2 linked regions of the Paludisphaera rhizosphaerae genome follow. The protein of the gene in region 1 interacts with the protein of each later gene in a pairwise test. Links are inferred from orthologs where the notes say so. Each region holds a gene or a part of one and is shown on either strand. Other genes may lie near its edges. The genes, in order: G5C50_RS02440 and ndk.

Region 1 (10,022 bases):
TGATCAGAAGGCCCATCAGCTCGATGACGAACATGAGAGGCCAGAAGAAGTAGTTCAGCGGCTTAGGAACGTCCACGTGGGGCACGAGGTTCTTGAAGAAGCCCGCGACCCCATACTCCTGAATCCCCGCCCAGGCCACGACCCCCAGCGTCGAGAGCGCCAGGACCGCCGTGACGTTGATGTTCCCCGTCGACGAGGCGAACCCCGGGAACATTCCCAGCAGGTTGCTGAAGAGCACGAAGAAGAAGGCCGTCCAAAGGTAGGGCAGAAACTTGTCGGCCCCATGGCCACCGATCGCCGGACGGGCCACCTGATCGCGGATGAACAGGAGGATCGCCTCGATCGCGTTGAAGAACCCCCCCTTGGTGACGGCGTTGCGGCGCATGTGCCGCACCGTCGGGATCAGGACCGCCAGGGCCAGCCCGGCCGCGATGAGTTCCATCACCATGAATCGGGTGATCTGGAACCCCAGGATGTTCGGCAGGTGGAGCTCAAGCTGGTACGTCGGTCCGACAGGCCATGGGAGTTCCAGGGTGGGATGGTCGACGACGTGGGCGAGGGGGTCGTGTGCTGCCATGGTGGGGTCGGGTCTTCTTTCGTGATCCGGCCGGGGCGAACCTGGGACGTCGATCGACGCTTAAGGCCTGTGTTTGTCTTGTTCGGGGCCGCCGTCCATCGTCGGGCTGCGGCGATTCTGTTGGGCTCGCGCCATCTCGGCGGGCAGTTGGAGGACGTGATACATCCCCATCGCCAGGCCGAGGATCGCCCCCCCGAGAGTGAAGCCGGGGGACGTACCCAACCAGAGGTCCAGAGCGTAACCGAGGGCCCCGGGGACGGCGAACTCCAGGGCGACGGCCGTCACGCGCGTCCCCCACGCCATACCCACCGAAACCGCCGATCTCGAGTCCTCGTCGTGGTCCACGTCCGTCTCCGGTCGCCGAAGCGAGGATGGGACGCACCTCGAACCCGTCAGCCGTCAGGCCGATGCGCGGGGCGGGGGTGGTCCGATGGACGTCCGGGGGGAACGTGTCGCACGCAGGTACCATTAAGCAGTACGAAAGGCCCCCTGTCAATCACCCGGAGGGCCAGTTTGGGAAATTTTTCACGAAGTCGCCTCGGCGGCCCCGGGGATGGAGTTGGGCCCGCCGAACCCTCCTACTTTCGCCAGGCGAGAAGGCCGGTCGTATCTGGCCGCGCCCTGAGGAAATCGGAATTGACAGTGTTTGTGTCAATGTGGTATCCCCGATCATGGCGAGCACCGAATCGGTCGTCGCAACGAAGGTTGCCCGACCTCCCCGGCAGAAGATTCGAGGGGGAACCGAGATGACGTCGCGTTGGCACTTGACGAATCGAATCTGGATGAATGCATAACGGTCTCGGCCCGCATGGGTCGACGGCCGTTTTTTTTTCGTCCTCGACGCGTCCCTTTCGCGACCATCCCATTCATGGCGGCTTGCTTTCGACCAGCCTCATCCGGGACACAGGGAGTTTTCCGGATCGGTCCACTCACGGAAGAATCCCGCAACCGTCGTCCGCCTGAACGCGTCCGCCGCGTCCCAGGCGCTGGAGTGGCCCCGAATGACCGTCGACGCGCTCAAGGACTGTAACAAGAAGCACCTGTCGCAAATGGCCAAGGAGCGGGGCATCGCCGGGTGGCACGCGATGCGGAAGGACCAGTTGATCCGGGCCTTGTCGGCAGCCCGTCCGGCCGCCGCTCGCGCCAAGAAGGACCGACCGGCTCCTCGGGCGCCCAAGAACGTGAAGCGGCCGGCGGCCGCCGCCCCGGCGCCGGTTGCTCCCGTCGCCGTCCGTCGTCCGACCGCCACGCCGGTTGCGGCTCCGGTCTCTCACACTCTCGACCACGCCTCGCAGAAAGATCGGATCATCGTCCTGGCCCGCGACCCGTACTGGCTTCACGCCCACTGGGAGTTGAGCCGGACGACGTTGGCCCGCGCCCAGGCCGCCCTGGGGCAAGAATGGCACAGCGCCCAACCGATCCTCCGCCTGATGGACGTCACCAGCGAGGACACGACGAACGCGACTGAGCGTCACGTCCGCGACATCCCGATCCACGGCGGCGTCAACAACTGGTACATCGACGTGGTCAAGCCCCCGCGGTCCTACCGGATCGACGTCGGCTACCTCTCGCGGCGGGGCAAGTTCTACGTGCTGGCCCGCTCGAACATCGTGACCACCCCCAAAGCCGGCGTCACCGACGCGCTTGAGGAGAACTGGGCCAGCGTTCAGCAGCAGTTCGAGCGGGTCCAGAACCCGTCGACGCTCCACGCGGCCAAGCAGAATTCCTCAAGCTCGATCGACCTCAACGACCTCTTTGAAGAGCGGCTGCGACGGCCCCTGTCGAGCCTCTCGATGCAGAACCTGTCGCTTGGCGCCCTGCCGGGGCTGGGCCGTCGGTTCCACTTCGAGATCGACGCGGAGTTGATCGTTTACGGGACTACGGAGCCCAACGCTCAGGTCACGCTTCAGGGCGAGCCTGTGCAGTTGCGTCCCGACGGCACCTTCACCGTCCGCTTCAGCCTGCCCGACTCGCGGCAGATCATCCCGGCTGTCGCCGCCAGCGCCGACGGCGTGGAAGAGCGGACGATCGTCCTGGCCGTCGAACGCAACACCAAGGAACTTGAGCCGATGATCCACGACGGCAACGAGATCTAATCCGCGTCGTCGGCCTCCAATACCATCGCCCGCGGTCGTCGCCTTTTCGGGCGTTGACCGCGGGCGATCGTTTGCGCGGCGGTTGCCGGCGCGGGTGGCCGGCCGTAGAGTGATATGAATTGATTTGAGGCGACCCCGGAAGGCGTCGCCGCGCTGAGGGCCCCGGCGGCGGGGCGGGGGGAGTCGTCTTGAGTTTTGATATCACCGGAGTTCTGGCGGACTGGGATTTCCATCCCGACGATCTGCAGGTCCGCCTCATCACCGGCGACGACGGCCGCGACAAGATCCAGATGCGCGTCGACCTGGGCGTGCTCCAGATGGAATGCGAGGGCCGACCCGACGGTCGTCGGCCGTTCGGAGTCGAATCGCTGCTCGAGCACTTCGAGAACCGCCGCCAGGAGGCTCTCGACGCCGGCGACGAGTTCACTGTCGAGCCGTCCGACTGTGCGGCCTTGATGCGCGAAGGCCTGCAGTATTACCACCGCTATCTCTCCGCCTTTCACCTGCAGCTCTACGACATGGTGGCTCGGGACACGGAGCGGAACCTGCGCCTTTTCGCCTTCGTCTCGCGCCATGCGGAGAGGAACCGCGACAAGATCGAGTTCGATCAGTATCGTCCCTACGTCACCATGATGAACACGCGCGCCCGCGCTCTCAAGGAACTGGGGAGAAGCGACGTCGGGGCGGCGCTTGACCGGATCGACGAGGGAATCCGCCGAATCCGAGACTTCCTCGGCGAGTATAATCAGGCCGACCGCGAGGCCGACTGCTCCGAGTTGAACTTCCTGCTCCGCTGGCGGGCCGACGTCGACCGGGATCGACCCAAGGGCCCGCTCGTTCGACTCGAGGACGAACTGCGCGAAGCCATCGCCCACGAGAGCTACGAAGAGGCCGCCCGGATCCGCGACGAAATCCGTCGCCTGACCGAGCACCAAAACGCCGAACGCCAGGCCCCAGGCTGAGTTAAAAGAAACATGTTCGGGCGTTCATAGCGAGGGCCGGTTTTCCTTGATTTCTCCGGCCTCATCGGCTAGTATCCGGGAGTCCGGCTTCGGCTGGACGAGCCTCTGCCATGTTCGACACGGGGCGGTCCTTTTGGCGAACCAACGTTTAACCCGTAGGGATCCCAAATCGGCCTCTTGGAGCTAGTCTTCTCGAAGGTCTGCGGCTCCCACCTGAACTGCGGGTTCTCAAAAGCGCCTCAACGGCATTGCGGTGGAGGTCTTCCGCCCGTGTCCCCCCATTTCGATGGGGAGTCACGGGCTCATTTTTTTTCTGGGCCGACGGCCCCAGAGCGGTCGCATGCCCACGACGCCTGAGAAACGACGTCTAAGAGTCGAGACGATCTCCGCCGTCCTGAACCTGAGCGAATCAGATCGGGCCGAGCAGGAGCGGCGCATCCTGGATAGGGTGATCGAGATTCCGTCGTATCAGGCGGCTGAGAGCGTTCTCCTCTATATCAAGGCCTTCCCGGAAGAGATCGATACGGCCCCTTTGCTTTCGGACGCCTTGAAGTCCGGTAAGCGACTGGTCTGCCCGCGGGTCGATCGTGCCTCAAGAGGGATGGTACTGCACGCGATCAGCGACCCGGCGGTCGATCTGCGCGCGGGGACGCTCGGGATTCCCGAACCTCGACCTGACGCGCCGGACATCGCCCCCGAGTCGATTGAGTGGGTCCTTGCGCCGGGCGTCGCCTTCGATGCGCGCTGTAACCGAGTCGGCCGAGGAGCGGGGCATTACGACCGCCTTCTGCCGAAACTCCGAAAGGGCGTCGAGGTCTGGGCCGCGGCGTTCGACGTCCAGATCCTCGACGCGCTTCCCGTCGAGCCCCATGACGCACCCCTGAATGGGGTGGTCACGGCGACTCGTATCCTGGTCCGGCCTCACTCGCCCCAGGAGGCGGCCGGCGGCTCGGCGTAGAGAGCGAACCAGCGGGCGATGTCGGCGGGGTCGCCTGCGCCGTCGTGAAGGATCACGCGATATGCGAACCGGATCGACTGGCCTGGCGCGATGGTGTATTCCCCATATCCAGGGGTCTTGAAGTCGGGACCTCCGAACGGATTCGCGGCGAAGAGGCCATATGTCCGGACGTGCCAGGTCGTGGGGTAGCGGAAGCTCCGGGGACTATTGAGGATCGTGATGCCGGCGGTCTTGCCGTCGATCGGTCCGGAGTAGTCGACCCACGCCGAGGGCTTGCCCCAGGCCGCGGCGTCCTTGAGGCCTTCGGCGTTGACGATCTGGCCGTTCGGCTTCGTCTTGTCCTTGTGCTCGGCGTCCATCGACGAGGCCACCCGTAGACCGAAGCTCCCTTCCTTCGTTTCGCCCATAACGACCGGTTTGTCGGTCGCTTTGAGGGTCGCATCGAAGTCGAGGATGCGCACGCCCTTGGTGTTGTAGATGGTCAGGACGCGCTCGTCCTCGCAGACCTTGGAGCCGTCTGGGCTGATCCAGTCGTCGTGGGTTCGGACCCGTCCCAGCACGGGGCCCGCAGCCTCGATCTTGCGGGCCGTCTCACGGATCAATCCTTTCTTGACGTCCCAGAAGTCGATGCCGTTGACCTTGCCGTGGGTGAACCAGAAGGACTCGTGGTGAGGATGGTCCGTGTCGTCGCCCTCGATCTTTTCCATGGGGTACGAGCGAGTCATTCGCTGACCCGAGGGACCGAGCAATGGGAAGAGGAACGGCTTGTAAGGCCCGTCGATTCGGTGCACCGCCACCGGAGCGCCGTTGATGTCGATCTTCAGATTCGAGCCTTCCGACGTGATCGACACGCCCCCTTCCGGCTTGGTCGGGGCCGAGGCTGGCGTGAGGGTGAATTCCGTTGAGTTAGACGTTCCCCCGGCGATGAAGGTGAGTGAGCGATGCTCGCCCTCGGACAGGACGACTGCGGGGATCGCCGGGCCATCGGCCGGTTTCAAACTGTAAAGCCCTGGGGACAGGCCGGCGGGCGCGGCCAGCGTCACGGGGATGTCGGCCGGGACGGGAGTGGAGATCCGGAGCCTGTGGGGCGTCGTCTGGGAGACGGCCCAGACCGGACAGGTCAGGAACGCCAGAGCCGTCAGAGCGAATTGCGCAATGCGTCTTGCGGTGGGATGTCGCATGTCCCTTCAGCCTCGTCGGAGGATGTGGTTGGTGAGCGTTCAATGTGCGGCAAGGCGCGGAGACTTGCAAGCGCCAAGACCTCTTGACACGGTCGGAGCAGCGAGGAAGTCGGTTCATGGGTTTTTTTGTTGAACCCTTTGAAAAGAGCGGATACATTGCCAGACGCTTCAGAGTAGGCGACGAGGGTCCGGGGTCGGCCGACAGGCCAGCCGCCGATTCTGGAGTGGCGATGCAGAACGGCTTCCGCCTTCCTGACGGGGCCGAGATGCCGCGATGACTGGCTTGTTTCGGTCGATCGGTGGAGAGCCTGCGGGCGATTGTTATGGCGAAGCGGCTATACGTCGGCAACCTGAAGTACACGGTGACTTCAGAACAGCTTCAGGAAATCTTCGAGCAATTCGGTGCGGTCTCCTCGGCTCAGGTTCTCAGCGATCGGGAAACCGGCCGAAGCCGTGGCTTTGGCTTCGTCGAGATGCCCAACGACGACGAGGCGCAGAATGCCATCGAGTCGTTGGACGGCCAGGACCATGACGGCCGTCGTTTGACCGTCAACGAAGCACGGCCGCGCACTCCGGGCGGCGGCGGTGGCGGCGGCGGTGGATACCGCGGCGGCGGCGGTGGTGGATACCGCGGCGGCGGCGGATACGGCGACGATTATTGAGGATGTAGACTCGCCGGCCCGCAGGCACAGGGATACACTACTAAGAGGTCCGTCCCTGGTCCGGTGAGAGGCGACAATCTCCACCGTCGGCACTTTTGTCGAAGGGAACGCGCCACGCCGGCGCGGCCCCTTTGGTCGTGAATTGCTTGAGCCGCATCTAATGAATGCACCTGCCTCCTCAGTCGATGTCCGCGAGCGGCGGCTAGAACACATCCGGCGCGTCGTCGATGAGCGCGTTCGCCCCGAACTCCAGGCCGAGGGGGGGGACGTCGAGGTCGTGAGCATTGATGAGGATGGGATCGTTCAGATCCGACTCCTCGGTGCGTGCCAGGGCTGCGGCTCCTCGGTCCACGTTACGACGATGTTCGTCGAACAGATCGTCAAGGCCGAGGTTCCCGAAGTCCGGTTCCTGGAAGCGATCCCCTGAGCGCCGGCGCAACCAATCCTGGTGTTTCCGCCGCGCTGTCGTCGACAGCCCATGAGGCACCTCCCTGGCTCCGGCCGAGGGCGGCCTACGTCCACATACCCTTCTGCGCGCACAAGTGCGGCTATTGCGACTTCGCGTCGCTCGCCGGGGCCGACCACCTGGCCGACCGGTATCTCGATGCGCTTGAACGTGAGACGGCCGCCAAGCTCGGTGAGCCCCACGAAGTCGACACGATCTTCATCGGCGGCGGTACGCCGACCCGTCTGGAGGCGCCGGCCCTCGAGCGGCTCGCCCGGATGGTCGCTCACTGGCTTCCGCTGGCGGAGGGGGGTGAGTGGACCGTCGAGGCCAACCCGGGCACACTCGACGCAGCCAAGGCCGACGTCCTGGCGGCGGCCGGCGTCAATCGCGTCAGCCTGGGCGCCCAGTCGTTCCAGCCCCGGTTGCTCGCCGCATTGGAGCGGAATCACGCGCCGGAGGAAGTCGGCCGCGCGGTGGCGATCGTCCGCGACCGCTTCCCACGATGGTCGCTCGACCTGATCTTCGGCGTCCCAGGCTCAAACATCGACGACTGGAAGGCCGACCTGGATGCGACGCTCGCGCTCGATCCCTCGCATCTCTCCTGCTACGGCCTGGTTTACGAGAAGGGGACGGCCCTCTGGAAGCAACTCCAGCGCGGCGAGGTCGAGCCCGTCGTGGAGGACGTCGAACGCGAGATGTACGAGTTGGTGATGGACCGACTCGAACAGGCCGGATTGCACCTGTACGAGATCTCGAACTACGCTCGGCCCGGGCATGAGTCGCGGCACAACCTGGTCTACTGGGCGAACGACGCCTACTGGGGCCTCGGCCTGGGCGCTGCGGAGTACGTCGAAGGCACCCGGACAGTCAACACCCGGGATATGCAGGCGTATCTGAAGCGGATCGAGGCCGGCGAATCGGCGACCGGGCCGAACGAGCGTCTCGGCCCCGAGGAACGGGCCCGCGAGACGGCCATGCTCATGCTGCGACGGACGATCCTGGGGATCGATCGCGCCGACTTCCGGCTGAGGACGGGCTACGATCTCGACACGTTGCTCGGTCCGGTGATCGTCCGCTTCGTCGGCGAGGGGCTGTTGGAGGACGACGGCCGGCGCGTGAGGTTGACGCACGAGGGGCGGTTCCTTGCCGACCGCGTCCTTTGTGAGGTCGTTTGAACCTCAGGCCCGTCGCAACCGATCGGCTCGTGCAGCCATCTTGATGACTGCGGCGTGGAAGACGCCTCGCGCGTTGGAGCTGGCGGTGCGATAGCTCTCGATGAAGCCCTCGGCCTCGGTCCAGCCGACGACGTCCATGATCTGCTTGGCCATGACGTTGAGCAGCTCGTCGATCGAAGGGGCCTCCACCTCAACGGGGGCCTGCATGGCGACGATCCGAGGATCGACGCCGCCGGCGAAGTGGACCTCCTCGGCGATCGGCGGGCCGGAGGACGCCCGCGCCGGGGCCTCTTCGTCCCAGGGAGCGGTGGCCGCCGACATGTTCCGGCGGCCGCGTTCGGCGGTCTCGGGCGAAGCGCCGCCGGACAGGTTGTCGCGCGGACGGTTCTCGTTGGGATCCTTGGGCAGACCGGCCGTGGTGTAGAGCTTGCCGTCGGCCCCGACGCGGCCTGGATTGTTGGGGATCTGGTGGCCGTCGATGAGCTGCTTGCGGATCTTCGCCACCAGCTCACGCGAGACGCCCAGCTCCTCGGCCGTGCGACGGTCCGACCAGTCGTGGTGCAGCTTGAGCTTGACCTCGACGGCCCGCCGACGCTCCGTCCGTGAGAGCGGGAGGCCGTGGAAGAGGTTGACGCTGGAGACGTAGTCGAGAGCTTCGTTGAACGAGCCGGGGCGGATCTCGGCCGGGATCGTCCGCTTGCCGAGCATGATGGCCGCGGCGTGGCGGTGGAAGCCGTCGGCGAGCAGCCAGCGCTCGTCGACCTCGTAGACGGTGATGGGAGGGAGCCGGTCCCACGCCTCGGCGTATCGCTCGACGGTGAAGTCGTCCAGGCGGTCGCGCAGGTTGAGGTCGGGGTCGAGGACCAGGTCGTCCAGAGCCACGTTGCGGATGTCCATCTCGGCCGCTCCCACGTCGCGCGGCGGTCCAGGTGAAGGGACGCGCGTCGTCACTTGATCGTTTTCCTCGGAGGTGTCCGTCGCCTATCATCGGTCGGAGAAAAGGCGTCCTTGCGACGTAATGGCGAGGTTTTTCGAGGCACTCGGAGGATGCGCGGACCATGCGGATTCTGTTGACGGGCGCGACGGGAAGGATCGGCGCGTATTTACGCGATCCTCTGAACATGCGGGGCTGGGAGGTCGTCCGCTGGGCGGGTTCCCATGCGGTCGACTTGACGGATCCTGGGGCCGTCTCGCGGGGCCTCGATCAGGCCGATGCCGACGTCGTCCTGCACGCCGCAGCCATCAGCGACGCCGAGACGTGCCGCCGCGATCCCGACCGGGCGCGGACGATCAACGTGGAGGCCGTCGCCTGGATCTCCGAGTGGTGCGCGGCAAGGGGACGACGCCTGGTCTTCACCTCGACCGACATGGTCTTCGACGGTACGAAGCCCTGGTCGACCGAGTCCGACGAGCCGAGGCCGATCCTGGCCTACGGCGCGACCAAACGAGCGGCCGAGTTGGAGGCCCTGAAAGCCCCCGATTCCGTCGTCGCCCGGATCTGCCTGCTTTACGGCCCGACGCTCTGCGATCGCGAGACCTTCTACGACAAGGCCGTCGGCCAGCTCCGAGCGGGCGCGCCCCAGACGTTCTTCGACGACGAGTTCCGCACGCCCCTCGACTATGCGACGGCCGCGCGGGCGTTGGCGATGCTGGCGGCGTCGGACTTCCGAGGGATCGTCCACGTCGGAGGGGCGGAGCGTCTCAGCCGGTTCGAGTTGATGACGAAGGTCGCTCGCGGCCTGGGGCTGGACGGGAGCCTCGTCCGATCCAACAGCCGGGCCGAGGCCTCCTTCTCGGAGCCTCGCCCGGCCGACGTCTCGCTCGACACGTCCCGGCTGGCCGCCCTCCTCCCGACTCTCGAACGACCTCCCGTCGAGGAGGCCGTGCGAGCGATGGCGAGAGGCTCAGCCGGCTGATTCGGCGAGCGTCGGTTTGCGCCTCAGCAGGTAGTACGCCGGCACGC
Region 2 (9,903 bases), on another replicon or contig:
ACATCGTTTTCGCCGGCGCTCCGCGGAACGTGTTGTCCACGAACGACCACGGCCCGTTGAAGAACTGGACCGAGCCCCCCAGCAGCGTGCAGCCCTCGACTCGGCCGCCGTCGGCGTGGGTGAACCGGAACATCCCCACGGAGTCGACCCACTTGCTGGGGTCGGTCGAGGGGGGGCCTTCCACGTCGAGCTTCGAGAGCACGATCCCCCACTTGCGGGAGTGGCGGATCGGGTCTGGGTCGCGGTCGTCGCTCGTGCCGATCACCGCCGGACCGTAGCCCACCTTGTCGTCCCAGCGGATCGGACCCTCGAAGCGGATCGAGAGCCCCGACAGCGTCGTCCGGCCGTGGTGGATCTTCAGCGCGGTCGTCCAGGGGGGGGAGCCCGCCGGCTGGCTGAAGACGAGCGTCGCTCCCTGGGAGGCCGTCAGGACGACGGGCCGGTTCAGGACGAGCGGTTTGACCAACCGATACGTCCCCGCCGCGAGGCTGACGGTCCCCGCCTGATCGACGAGGGCCTGGAGGTCGTCTCCCGGTTTGGCCTCGCTCCGGGAAGCGGCCGGGGCCGGGTGCCGGAGCGCTGGGTCGCACGAGCCTCCCGGGAAGCGGATGACCGTCGACCGGCCGTCGCGGGCGATCAGACGGAGGCTGAACGAGGCGCCGGCCTCGTCGCGGATCGGCGGGAAGAAGACGTCGAGCGTCCCGGCCCGTCCGCCCGGCTTGACGATCATCGGGTCGGTCCCCACCCACCCCGAGGCGTTCCGGAACGGATCGTCCCCCCCGACGCGGAACGACCAGGAGCCGATCGAGCCGTCGGCCAGCGTGGCGGCGACGAGGTCGCGGGGAACGTCGACGCCCGTCACGGCGACGTGGACATCGCCAGGATCGTTCCCCCCGTCCTGGCCGAGCCACTTCACCTGGGCCTCGGCGACGACCACCGTCGGGGCAGGGGGCTCAGCCGCCTTGCGTCTCGGGTCGAACTTGCCGGCGGCGATCGAGGCGCGGTCACCCGTGTCGTTGGTGTAGAGGATGCGGACGGCCAGAGGGCCGCCGTCGAGGTCACGCGTCGGCTGGAAAAAGAGGTCCCCTTCGCCGGGCTTCGAAGGATCGAGCCGCAGCTCGCAGGCCGGGAGCATCTCCGGGTTGATGTGGCTCTCCCACTTCGTGCCCGAGGGGCCGTCGATGCGAACCGCGCGGACGTCGACTTTCTTCGACAGGCCGGAGAGCCGGATGCAGGCGTCCGCCAGGCCGTCGGGTCCGACGCCCGGCCCAGGGCCGACGGCGTCGCGACCGTCCTGGCCGACCCACGCCGCCTTCATCGCGGCGGCCGCCGTCCGCAGGGTTGAGTCGACCTGCTTACCCATCAGCGAGAGCTTATGCTCGCGACCGTCGTCGTAGCGGATGGTGAGGTCGTACTTGCGAGGGCCCGTGTAGTCGCCGGGCTCGATGTAGAGGTCGCCCCTGGGGGAGCCTTGCTCGCGGACGAACGCCGCCTTCCAGGCGAACGGTTCGATGGCGTTGTATTGCCACTGGTTGTGCTTGCGCTCGGTCGACAGGACGTCGATGAGCTTCACCTCCCTGCGCGGGTCGAGGCCGGCGATCGCGATGTGGACGTCCTGCACGTCGCTGGGCTCGAACCGATTGTGCGGCCCGACGAAGTCCTTGCCGTCCTGCCCCACCCAACGCGCCGAGGGCCCTCGACCGGCCTGCGCGAAAACCGTCCCCGCGGCCGTCGTCAAGAACGCCACGGCCAGCGCCGCCCTGCGAAAGACATCCATGCGTCGTGCTCCCTAACCAACGCCTCGCCCCCGCCGGAGCCTATCACGACGCTCACCCCCAGGGGAACCCACCGGGGGCACCTTTGGACTTCGGCAATTCGTAGGGGCGCCCCTTGTGGGCGCCCGATCGCCTTTCGGTGTCCAATCACCGTAGAATGTCCGATCGCCTTTGGATGTCCGCAGCGATCAGGGCGCCCACAAGGGGCGCCCCTACGAATTGCGGCCCCCCCGATCGGTCGGCACTCCGGACGAGCCCTGGAGGGTGGGCACCGCCCACCTCCGGTACCTGGGGATGGTGGGGCGGCCCCCACCTTGCCTCGGGGATTCGGGTTGGAGGAACTCTAACGTCGCCGCCCGGCTTGTCTCCCGAGCCTTTGCATACTAGGATGATCGGAAAAATGACGGTGAAGGTTGTGAATCGCGGCGCGGCTCGCAGCCGATCATGATTCCGATATCAGGTCGCGAAGGCGTCGTCAGGACGGGGGGCGCGAGGATGAATGCCGGGGAGCGGGTCTGGTCGTATGGGCGGATCTTCGACGACGTCACTCAGGTGATCGGCGGCACGCCGCTCATCAAGCTGAGGAGAGTCGTCGACGGAGCCAAGGCCACGGTCGTCGCCAAGTTGGAAAGCGCCAACCCCTTGTGGTCGGTGAAGGACCGCATCGGCGTGGCGATGATCGACGAGGCCGAGGCCCAGGGGAAGGTCGGCCCTGGCACGGTGATCGTGGAGCCGACCAGCGGCAACACGGGGATCGCCCTGGCCTTCACCTGCGCCGCGCGGGGATACCGGCTGATCGTCACCATGCCGGAGAGCATGAGCCTGGAGCGCCGGCGGTTGATCAAGGCCTTCGGCGCGGAGATCGTTCTGACGCCCGCCTCCGAGGGGATGCCCGGGGCGGTCCGCAAGGCCGAGGAGCTGCTGAAGAGCCTCCCCAAGGCGTATATGCCCCAGCAGTTCAAGAACCCGGCCAACCCGGAGATCCACCGTCGGACGACCGCCCAGGAGATCTGGCAGGACACCGAGGGGAAGGTTGACGTCTTCGTGGCCGGCGTCGGCACGGGGGGGACGATCACGGGGGTCGGCCAGGCGCTCAAGAAGCTGAAGCCGTCCGTGAAGGTCGTCGCCGTGGAGCCGGCGGGCTCGCCGGTGATCGCCCAGAGCCGCAAGGGGGAGTCGCTGCGGCCGGGCCAGCACAAGATCCAGGGCATCGGCGCGGGCTTCATCCCGGACGTTCTGGACATGTCGGTGATCGACGAGGTGGTCGACGTCCGCGACGACGACGCCTTTGAGACCACCCGCCGGCTCGCCCGCGAGGAAGGCCTCCTCTGCGGCATCTCCTGCGGCGCTGCGGCGTTCGCGGCGATCGCCCTGGCGAAGAAGGACGAGTACGCCGGCAAGCTGATCGTGGCCCTGCTGCCCGACCTGGGCGAGCGCTACCTCTCCACGCCGCTCTTCCCCGAGGCCTGAGCCCGTGCCCGCGTCCGCGCCCGGCCCCCGTCCTCGTCCCGCGTTCGATCCCGAGGGTTTCGAGGGGCCGCTGGAGATCCCCCGGACGATTCTCGCCGCGATGGTGGACCACTGCCTGCGCGAGAATCCCCGGGAGTGCTGCGGCCTGCTGGGGGGCGTGCCGCCGAGGGCGTCGTCGTTCCACCCCTTGCGCAACGTCGCCCCGACCGCCGAGACCCGCTACGACGCCGACCCTCGCGACCTGATCGAGGCCGTCGTCGACCTCCGCCGCCGGGACGCCGAGATCCTGGCGATTTACCACTCCCACCCCCGCTGGGAGGCCGTCCCCAGCCGGACCGACCTCGATCAGAACCACTACGGGGCCGTCCCCCGGATCATCGTCTCCCTGCTGTCGAGCCCCCCCGTCGTCCGCGTCTGGCGGCTCGGCCGCGACGATTTCCAGGAGATCCCCTGGACGCCCACGGACGACGAGACGTTGCACGACCCTCCGGCGGGCGAATAAACTGAGGCTCCTCGCCGATTTCCAGCGAACTCCGACTGGAACGGGTGCCATGGCCACGCTTGCGTGGCCATGAACCGGCGTGGGACGTTCCCAGCACAAGTCCGTCGCCGATCGCATGCCCACGCGAGCGTGGGCATGGCACCCAGGTCTGCGGCTCGACGTCGGAGCAACCGACCCGGGTTCGTCCCGATCGTCGCAAGCCTACCGATCCCGAACACCCTTTTGAGAGGCGGCGCCCCGCGCGTCGCGAGCCTTTCCCGTCATGCAGAAGACCCTGATCATCTTCAAGCCGGACTGCGTTCAGCGCCGGCTGGTGGGCGAGATCCTCGCCCGGTTCGAGGCCAAGGGGCTGCGCGTCGCGGCGCTGAAGCTCCTGCAGGTCGACCGCTCCCTGGGCGAGAAGCACTACGCCGAGCACCAGGGCAAGCCGTTCTTCGAGGGCCTGATCGGCTTCATCACCGGCGGTCCGGTGGTGGTCGGCGTGCTCGAAGGGAACGAGGCCGTGACCGTCGTCCGGACGATGCTCGGCGCGACCAACGGCACGGCCGCCGCCCCCGGCACCATCCGCGGGGACTACTCCATCAGCAAGCAGAACAACCTGATCCACGGCAGCGACTCCACCGAGTCCGCCGCCCGCGAGATCGCCCTCTGGTTCGGCCCCGGCGAGGTCGTCGACTACGCCATCGCCGGCTCCCAGTGGGTCTTCGACGGGGCTTGATCCGCCTCGTAGTTGTCTGACCGCCCGCGCCTGAAGTCCCCTCTCCCCCCGGGAGAGGGTGGCCGAAGGCCGGGTGAGGGTCGTCGGGCTTGTACGCATAGCGATAGGGTCGAGGACGTCTTCCCCCCTGGAGGGGGAAGACAGACCGCGAAGCGGTCAGATGAGGGGGATGACCGCCGTCGGGGTGAAGCGAGGGTGCCGAGGTCGAAGGCTCCCGGATCTCCACCCCTCATCCGCCCCTTCGGGGCACCTTCCCCCTCAAGGGGGGAAGGCCGTTATGGTCTCGGTGTTCGTCCGACATGCCCTCTGCGATCCCATGACCCTCACCCGCCGCTGCGCGGCACCCTCTCCCGGGGGGAGAGGGAACTTTTGTTGTTCCGCCTGATCCCAATTTCGCTCCCCTGAGGACACCCCCATGCGTCTTCACAAACTGCTACCTTTGGCCGTGATCGCCGTGGGGCTCTCGGGCTGCGGGGGCTCGCCGGAGGTGGGCGACGCCGTCGTGGTGCCGCCGGCTGGCAAGGAAGCTCCCGCCCCGGCCCCGGCCCCGACGCCCTCCAACTCGCCCGAGACGCCCGCCGACAAGGTCGACCCGGCCGTTCAGCCTGGCGAGGCCCCCAAGACGGCCCCCGCGCCCGAGGCGACGGCCAAGCCCGAATGAGTCACGTGACGTTCCACGGAATCGGCCGGTGACGTCTCAACACCGGCCGGTCGTCCTGGTATGTTGGGGATGAGCGGTCGTTGATCGACCGCGCACGCCCCAACGTCCCGCCTGCGAAACGGATCGATCCCAGCACTCCCAGTCGAACGTTCGACTCCCGACGGAGGACTCTTGCTCATGTCCCGTTCCGCTCGTCTGTTCCATGCTCTCGCTCTGTCCGCCGCCGCGGCGGGCCTGTCCTCGTCGGCCTTCGCGGAGGAGCCCGGCTCGATCAAGGGCCGCGTCGTTTGGGCCGGCTCCGCCGCCCCGACCGAGAAGGTGCTCGTCGAGAAGGGGAAGGCCGCCAAGGACCCTGAGGTCTGCGCCGCCGCCGGCTCGATCGTCTCGCAGGAGCTTGAGGTCGACTCCGCGACCAAGGGCGTCGCCAACGTGATCGTCTACCTGGTGAAGCCGAGCGGGAGCAACCCCGAGGCCGCCAAGGCCCTGCTGAAGGCCCATCCCCAGGCCGTGCTCGACCAGAAGGACTGCGTGTTCCTCCCCCACGTCCAGGCGATCTACGAGGGGCAGGAGCTGGTCATCAAGACGAGCGACTCGGTCAGCCACAACGTCCGCTACCAGGGCTTCAGCAACGGCGCTCTGAACCAGATGCTGGGCGCCGGCGCCAAGCCGCTGGACCTCAAGCTCAAGGCCGAACGCCGGCCGATGCAGGTCGCCTGCGACATTCACCCCTGGATGACCTCGTGGGTCGCCGTCTTCGACCACCCCTACTTCGCCGTGACCGACAAGACCGGCGCCTTCGAGATCAAGGGCGTACCCGCCGGCGCCCAGAACCTCATCGCCTGGCAGGAGAAGGCCGGCTACATCAACGAGGGCAAGTCCAAGGGCATGCCCGTCACCGTCAAGGCCGGCGCCGCCGCCGACGCCGGTGAGATCAAGCTGGAGCCGACCGCCATCAAGTGAGGCGAACGACCTCTTACCGACGGGCCCTCCGAGTCCCCTCTCCCCCCGGGAGAAGGTGGCCCGAAGGGCCGGGTGAGGGTCGTGGGAGATCGGAGGGCATGCCGGATCACGATCCGGGACCATGACGGCCTTCCCCCCCTTGAGGGGGAAGGTGCCCCGAAGGGGCGGATGAGGGGTTGATTTCCGGGAGCCCGCGGTTTCTCGAAGGCCCTCCTCCATCCGACGGCGGTCGTCCCCCTCATCTGACCGCTTCGCGGTCTGTCTTCCCCCTCCAGGGGGGAAGATGTCATCGCCGCGCTCCCGTCGCCATGCTTACGATCCCGTGACCCTCACCCGCCGCTTCGCGGCACCCTCTCCCGGGGGGAGAGGGGACGTCTGATTGCGAGGGGTTCGAATTCATGCCCCTCCAATCCTCCGCCCGATTCAACGCCCCCCTCGCCCGCGCCTCGCTCTACCCCGAGCTTCGCTACATGGGGTCGAAGCATCGGCTGCTCCCCTGGATCCATGAGGTCCTCCGCGACCTCCCCTTCGACACGGCGGCCGATCCCTTCTGCGGCGGTGGCTGCGTGGCCTACCTGCTGCGGGCGATGGGCAAGACCGTCGCCGCGTCCGACTTCCTCAACTTCCCCGCCGTCCTCGCCCGCGCGGGGCTCGCGCAATCGCACGCGCGAATCGACGCAACGACCCTCGACCGCCTGCTGGCCCCTCGCGAAGACGCCCCCCGGTTCATCGCCGAGACCTTCGCGAACGTCTTCTACACGCCCAACGACCTGGCCGCCCTCGACCGGATCCGAGCGAACATCGACCGCCTCGAAGACCCCGATCAGCAGGCCCTGGCGCTGGCGGCGCTCATGCGGTCTTGCCTGAAGAAGCAGCCTCGGGGGGTGTTCACGATCTCGGGCGACCTCTCCCGCCACGACGACGGCCGGCGCGACCTGCGGCTCTCGATCGAGGACCATTTCCGCGAGCAGATCGCCGCGTTCAACGCGATCCCCTTCGACGACGGCCTGCGCCACACCGCCCGCCGGGCCGACGCCTTCGACGTGGACCCATCGGGCGTCGACCTGGTCTACCTCGACCCGCCCTACGTCCCGCGCTCGGACGACAACTGCTACATGAAGCGCTACCACTTTCTGGAAGGGCTCTCGTGCTACTGGCGGGGCGTGGACCTGATGCCGGAGACCCGCGTCAAGAAGATCGCCAAGCCGTTCACGCCGTTCAGCTACCGCCGGTGCGCCGTCGACGCCTTCGACCGACTCTTCGAGCGTTTCCATCGGTCGATCATCGTCCTGTCGTACAGTTCCAACGGTTTCCCGGACCTGGAACGACTGGAGGGGCTCTTACGGCAGCATAAACCGTCCGTCACGGTCCACAAGCGGCCGCATCGTTACCACTTCGGGACGCATCGCGGCGTCGGCCGGGCGGTGGTGGAAGAGTTCCTGATCGTGGGGCGATAGCATGGAATAAACGGCCGGCGGCGACGAAGACACTCCGACCGAGGAGCGCCGACGATCCTTTGTAGAGGCCCGACGATGAAACCGACCACCTGCGGCTGCTGCGGCGGGACGCAGCTCACCGAGGTCGTGCTCACGACCCAGCATTTCTGCCTGCGATTCGGCCCGTGGTTCGCGTTCTCGAAGTACATCACCCCCAAGCGCGCGATGGTCTGCCCGGACTGCGGGGCCGTGACGCCGTTCCTCGACGAGAAGGCCCTGCAAAAGGTCCGATCCTGGCGGCGAGAGGAACGCGAGGCGGCGACCTATGAGAAATCGAAGGCCGGGCGGTACGACGATTTCTGAGCACAGTCGGAACTTGGAGCGGTTTTCGGGTGCCATGGCCACGCTTGCGTGGCCATGAACCGGTCTGGGACGACAGCGCGACCGTTGCCAATCGCATGGTCACGCAAGCGTGGCCATGGCACCCGTGCGGTTGACTCCCGATGCGTCTCCGCTCCTCCTTCATCGACGAGCCGGTCACCGCTTGAGCACCAGCCTTCGCTCCGCGACGATGAAGCGAGTCGCGACGAATGCCCGGGGCGAGAGGAGGTCGATCGTGCGTGTCGGAATCGGCTTGCTGGTCCTTTCCATCGTCTGCTCCTCCACCACGGCCGCCGAGCCGCCCCGGGGGTGGACGCTCGTCTGGTCGGACGAGTTCGACGGGGACGCGATCGACCGGACGAAGTGGGACTTCGACCTCGGCGACGGGCCGCCCCCCGGCCAGGGGGAACGACGAGCTGGAATATTACACCAGCGACCCACGCAACGCGTTCGTCCGCGACGGCTCGCTGCACATCGTGGCGCGGAAGGAAGCGTCGCACGGGAAGCCATACACGTCGGCCCGGATCAAGTCGAAGGCGCGCGACGGCTCGCGGCTGTTCGCGCAGGCGTACGGCCGGTTCGAGTTCCGGGCCAAGCTTCCTACCGGCCGGGGCGTCTGGCCGGCCCTGTGGATGCTCCCGCAGGACACGTCGACTTACGGCGGTTGGCCCTGCTCGGGGGAGATCGACGTGATGGAGGCCCGCGGCCAGGAGCCCGACAAGGTGCTCGGGACGATCCACTTCGGCGCCCCCTGGCCGGGGAACGTCCACTCCGGCGGCGAGTACCACTTCCCCGCCGGCCAGTCGATCGACCAGTTCCACGAGTACGCCGTCGAATGGGAGCCGGGAGTCATCCGATGGCTCGTCGACGGCCATCTCTTCGCCACCAAGCGCTCCTGGTGGACCAGCCGCAACAAGGGCAAGCCCGCCTCCGAGGCCGACGTCGCGCAGTGGCCCGCGCCTTTCGATAAACCCTTTCATATCATCATGAACGTGGCCGTCGGCGGGAAGTTCCTCGGCAACCCAGACGCCTCCACGACGTTCCCGGCCGAGATGGTCGTCGACCACGTCCGCGTCTACGAGAAGACCACCGGCTACGGTGACGCCGGAACTCGAGGTCCGGAGAACCTGCCATGGAAGAAGTGAGGCGGAACGACCAAGCTGACCGGTGGCCGAACCCCGTCGCGGTGGTGGCGGCAATCCTCGTCGCGGTGTCTTGGGCCTCTTGGCTGACGAACGCGCGCATCAGCCCCGTCGACGAGCCGCCCGAATTCGGCTGGCCGCTCGTGTGCCAGGTCGCCGACGGCTGGATGGTTTCCGGCGGCTATGTCATTGCCATGGGCACCGAATACCTCCCCGGCTCGCTGATCGTCGATGCGCTCTGCGCCCTGCTGCCGGCTGGGACGACGTTCCTATTCGTCCAGGTGATCGCCGCGACGGCCTTCGGCTCAGGGCGGTTCACGACGGCCTCGCTCCTGCTCCTCATCGCGGCCATAGCCGTGATCCTCGCGGCCTCTCGTCTGATGCCGGAGTCGATCGGGGCGCTCGCTTACGGGCCCTTCCTCCTCGGCCTGGCGAGCCCGCTGCTGCTCCTGCTGAGCCTTGCGTTCGCGCGATGGGGCGTCGCGCAGTCCCAGACCTCGGTCGACGTCCGGAGGGAGGGCCCTCTATGGCGGACGCAGTGAGGCCGAAGGCTTGGCGGCCGCAGATCTCGCCCTTCGCGATCGCCGTGACGGCGGCGCTGCTGGTGGCGGCCGGCTGGGCGCAGATGCTGATGAACGAGCAGACGAACCCGGGCCAGAATCCGCCCGAGTTCGGCTGGCCGTTCGCGTACAGGGTCGAGCACTCGGCGATGACCTCGGACGGCTACCCGCTCATCACGGACACGGAGTACCGCCCCGGCGCGCTGGCCGTCGACGTCGCCCTGGCGCTGGCGACCACCGCGACGGCCTTCGCCCTGGTCGACCTGATCGCGCTGGGGGCCCTGGGCCGGAGGCCGTT

What was found.
Region 2: the proteins of G5C50_RS02440 (region 1) and ndk interact in binary tests that used the Escherichia coli proteins (3 or more experiments, as listed by UniProt). The link is inferred for Paludisphaera rhizosphaerae from one-to-one orthologs.

The regions. Positions count from the first base shown.
Region 1 is NZ_JAALCR010000001.1:545,341-555,362, reverse strand. The notes cover bases 2,897-5,784. They hold G5C50_RS02440 (5-formyltetrahydrofolate cyclo-ligase), read left to right. Parts: upstream 2,897-3,975; coding sequence 3,976-4,593; downstream 4,594-5,784. Other genes in these bases: G5C50_RS02435 (DUF6807 domain-containing protein), read right to left, coding at 4,557-5,774; G5C50_RS02445 (UvrB/UvrC motif-containing protein), read left to right, coding at 2,897-3,635. Also shown: atpB (F0F1 ATP synthase subunit A), read right to left, coding at 1-577; G5C50_RS02455 (AtpZ/AtpI family protein), read right to left, coding at 638-922; G5C50_RS02450 (DUF4912 domain-containing protein), read left to right, coding at 1,579-2,673; more of G5C50_RS02445, read left to right, coding at 2,862-2,896; G5C50_RS02430 (RNA recognition motif domain-containing protein), read left to right, coding at 6,074-6,436; G5C50_RS02425 (NifU family protein), read left to right, coding at 6,597-6,863; radical SAM family heme chaperone HemW, read left to right, coding at 6,899-8,059; G5C50_RS02415 (ParB/RepB/Spo0J family partition protein), read right to left, coding at 8,063-9,010; G5C50_RS02410 (SDR family oxidoreductase), read left to right, coding at 9,118-9,975; G5C50_RS02405 (APC family permease), read right to left, coding at 9,964-10,022. UniProt on the Escherichia coli protein: Involved in the removal of 5-formyltetrahydrofolate.
Region 2 is NZ_JAALCR010000006.1:230,661-240,563, reverse strand. What follows is about bases 2,969-5,737. They hold ndk (nucleoside-diphosphate kinase), read left to right. Parts: upstream 2,969-4,009; coding sequence 4,010-4,465; downstream 4,466-5,737. Other genes in these bases: G5C50_RS10025 (hypothetical protein), read left to right, coding at 5,304-5,737; G5C50_RS10030 (hypothetical protein), read left to right, coding at 4,881-5,126; G5C50_RS10040 (Mov34/MPN/PAD-1 family protein), read left to right, coding at 3,250-3,747; cysK (cysteine synthase A), read left to right, coding at 2,969-3,245. Outside these bases: G5C50_RS10050 (right-handed parallel beta-helix repeat-containing protein), read right to left, coding at 1-1,777; more of cysK, read left to right, coding at 2,271-2,968; more of G5C50_RS10025, read left to right, coding at 5,738-6,086; G5C50_RS10020 (DNA adenine methylase), read left to right, coding at 6,485-7,543; G5C50_RS10015 (hypothetical protein), read left to right, coding at 7,619-7,885; G5C50_RS10010 (glycoside hydrolase family 16 protein), read left to right, coding at 8,143-9,048; G5C50_RS10005 (hypothetical protein), read left to right, coding at 9,036-9,587; G5C50_RS10000 (hypothetical protein), read left to right, coding at 9,572-9,903. UniProt on the Escherichia coli protein: Major role in the synthesis of nucleoside triphosphates other than ATP. The ATP gamma phosphate is transferred to the NDP beta phosphate via a ping-pong mechanism, using a phosphorylated active-site intermediate.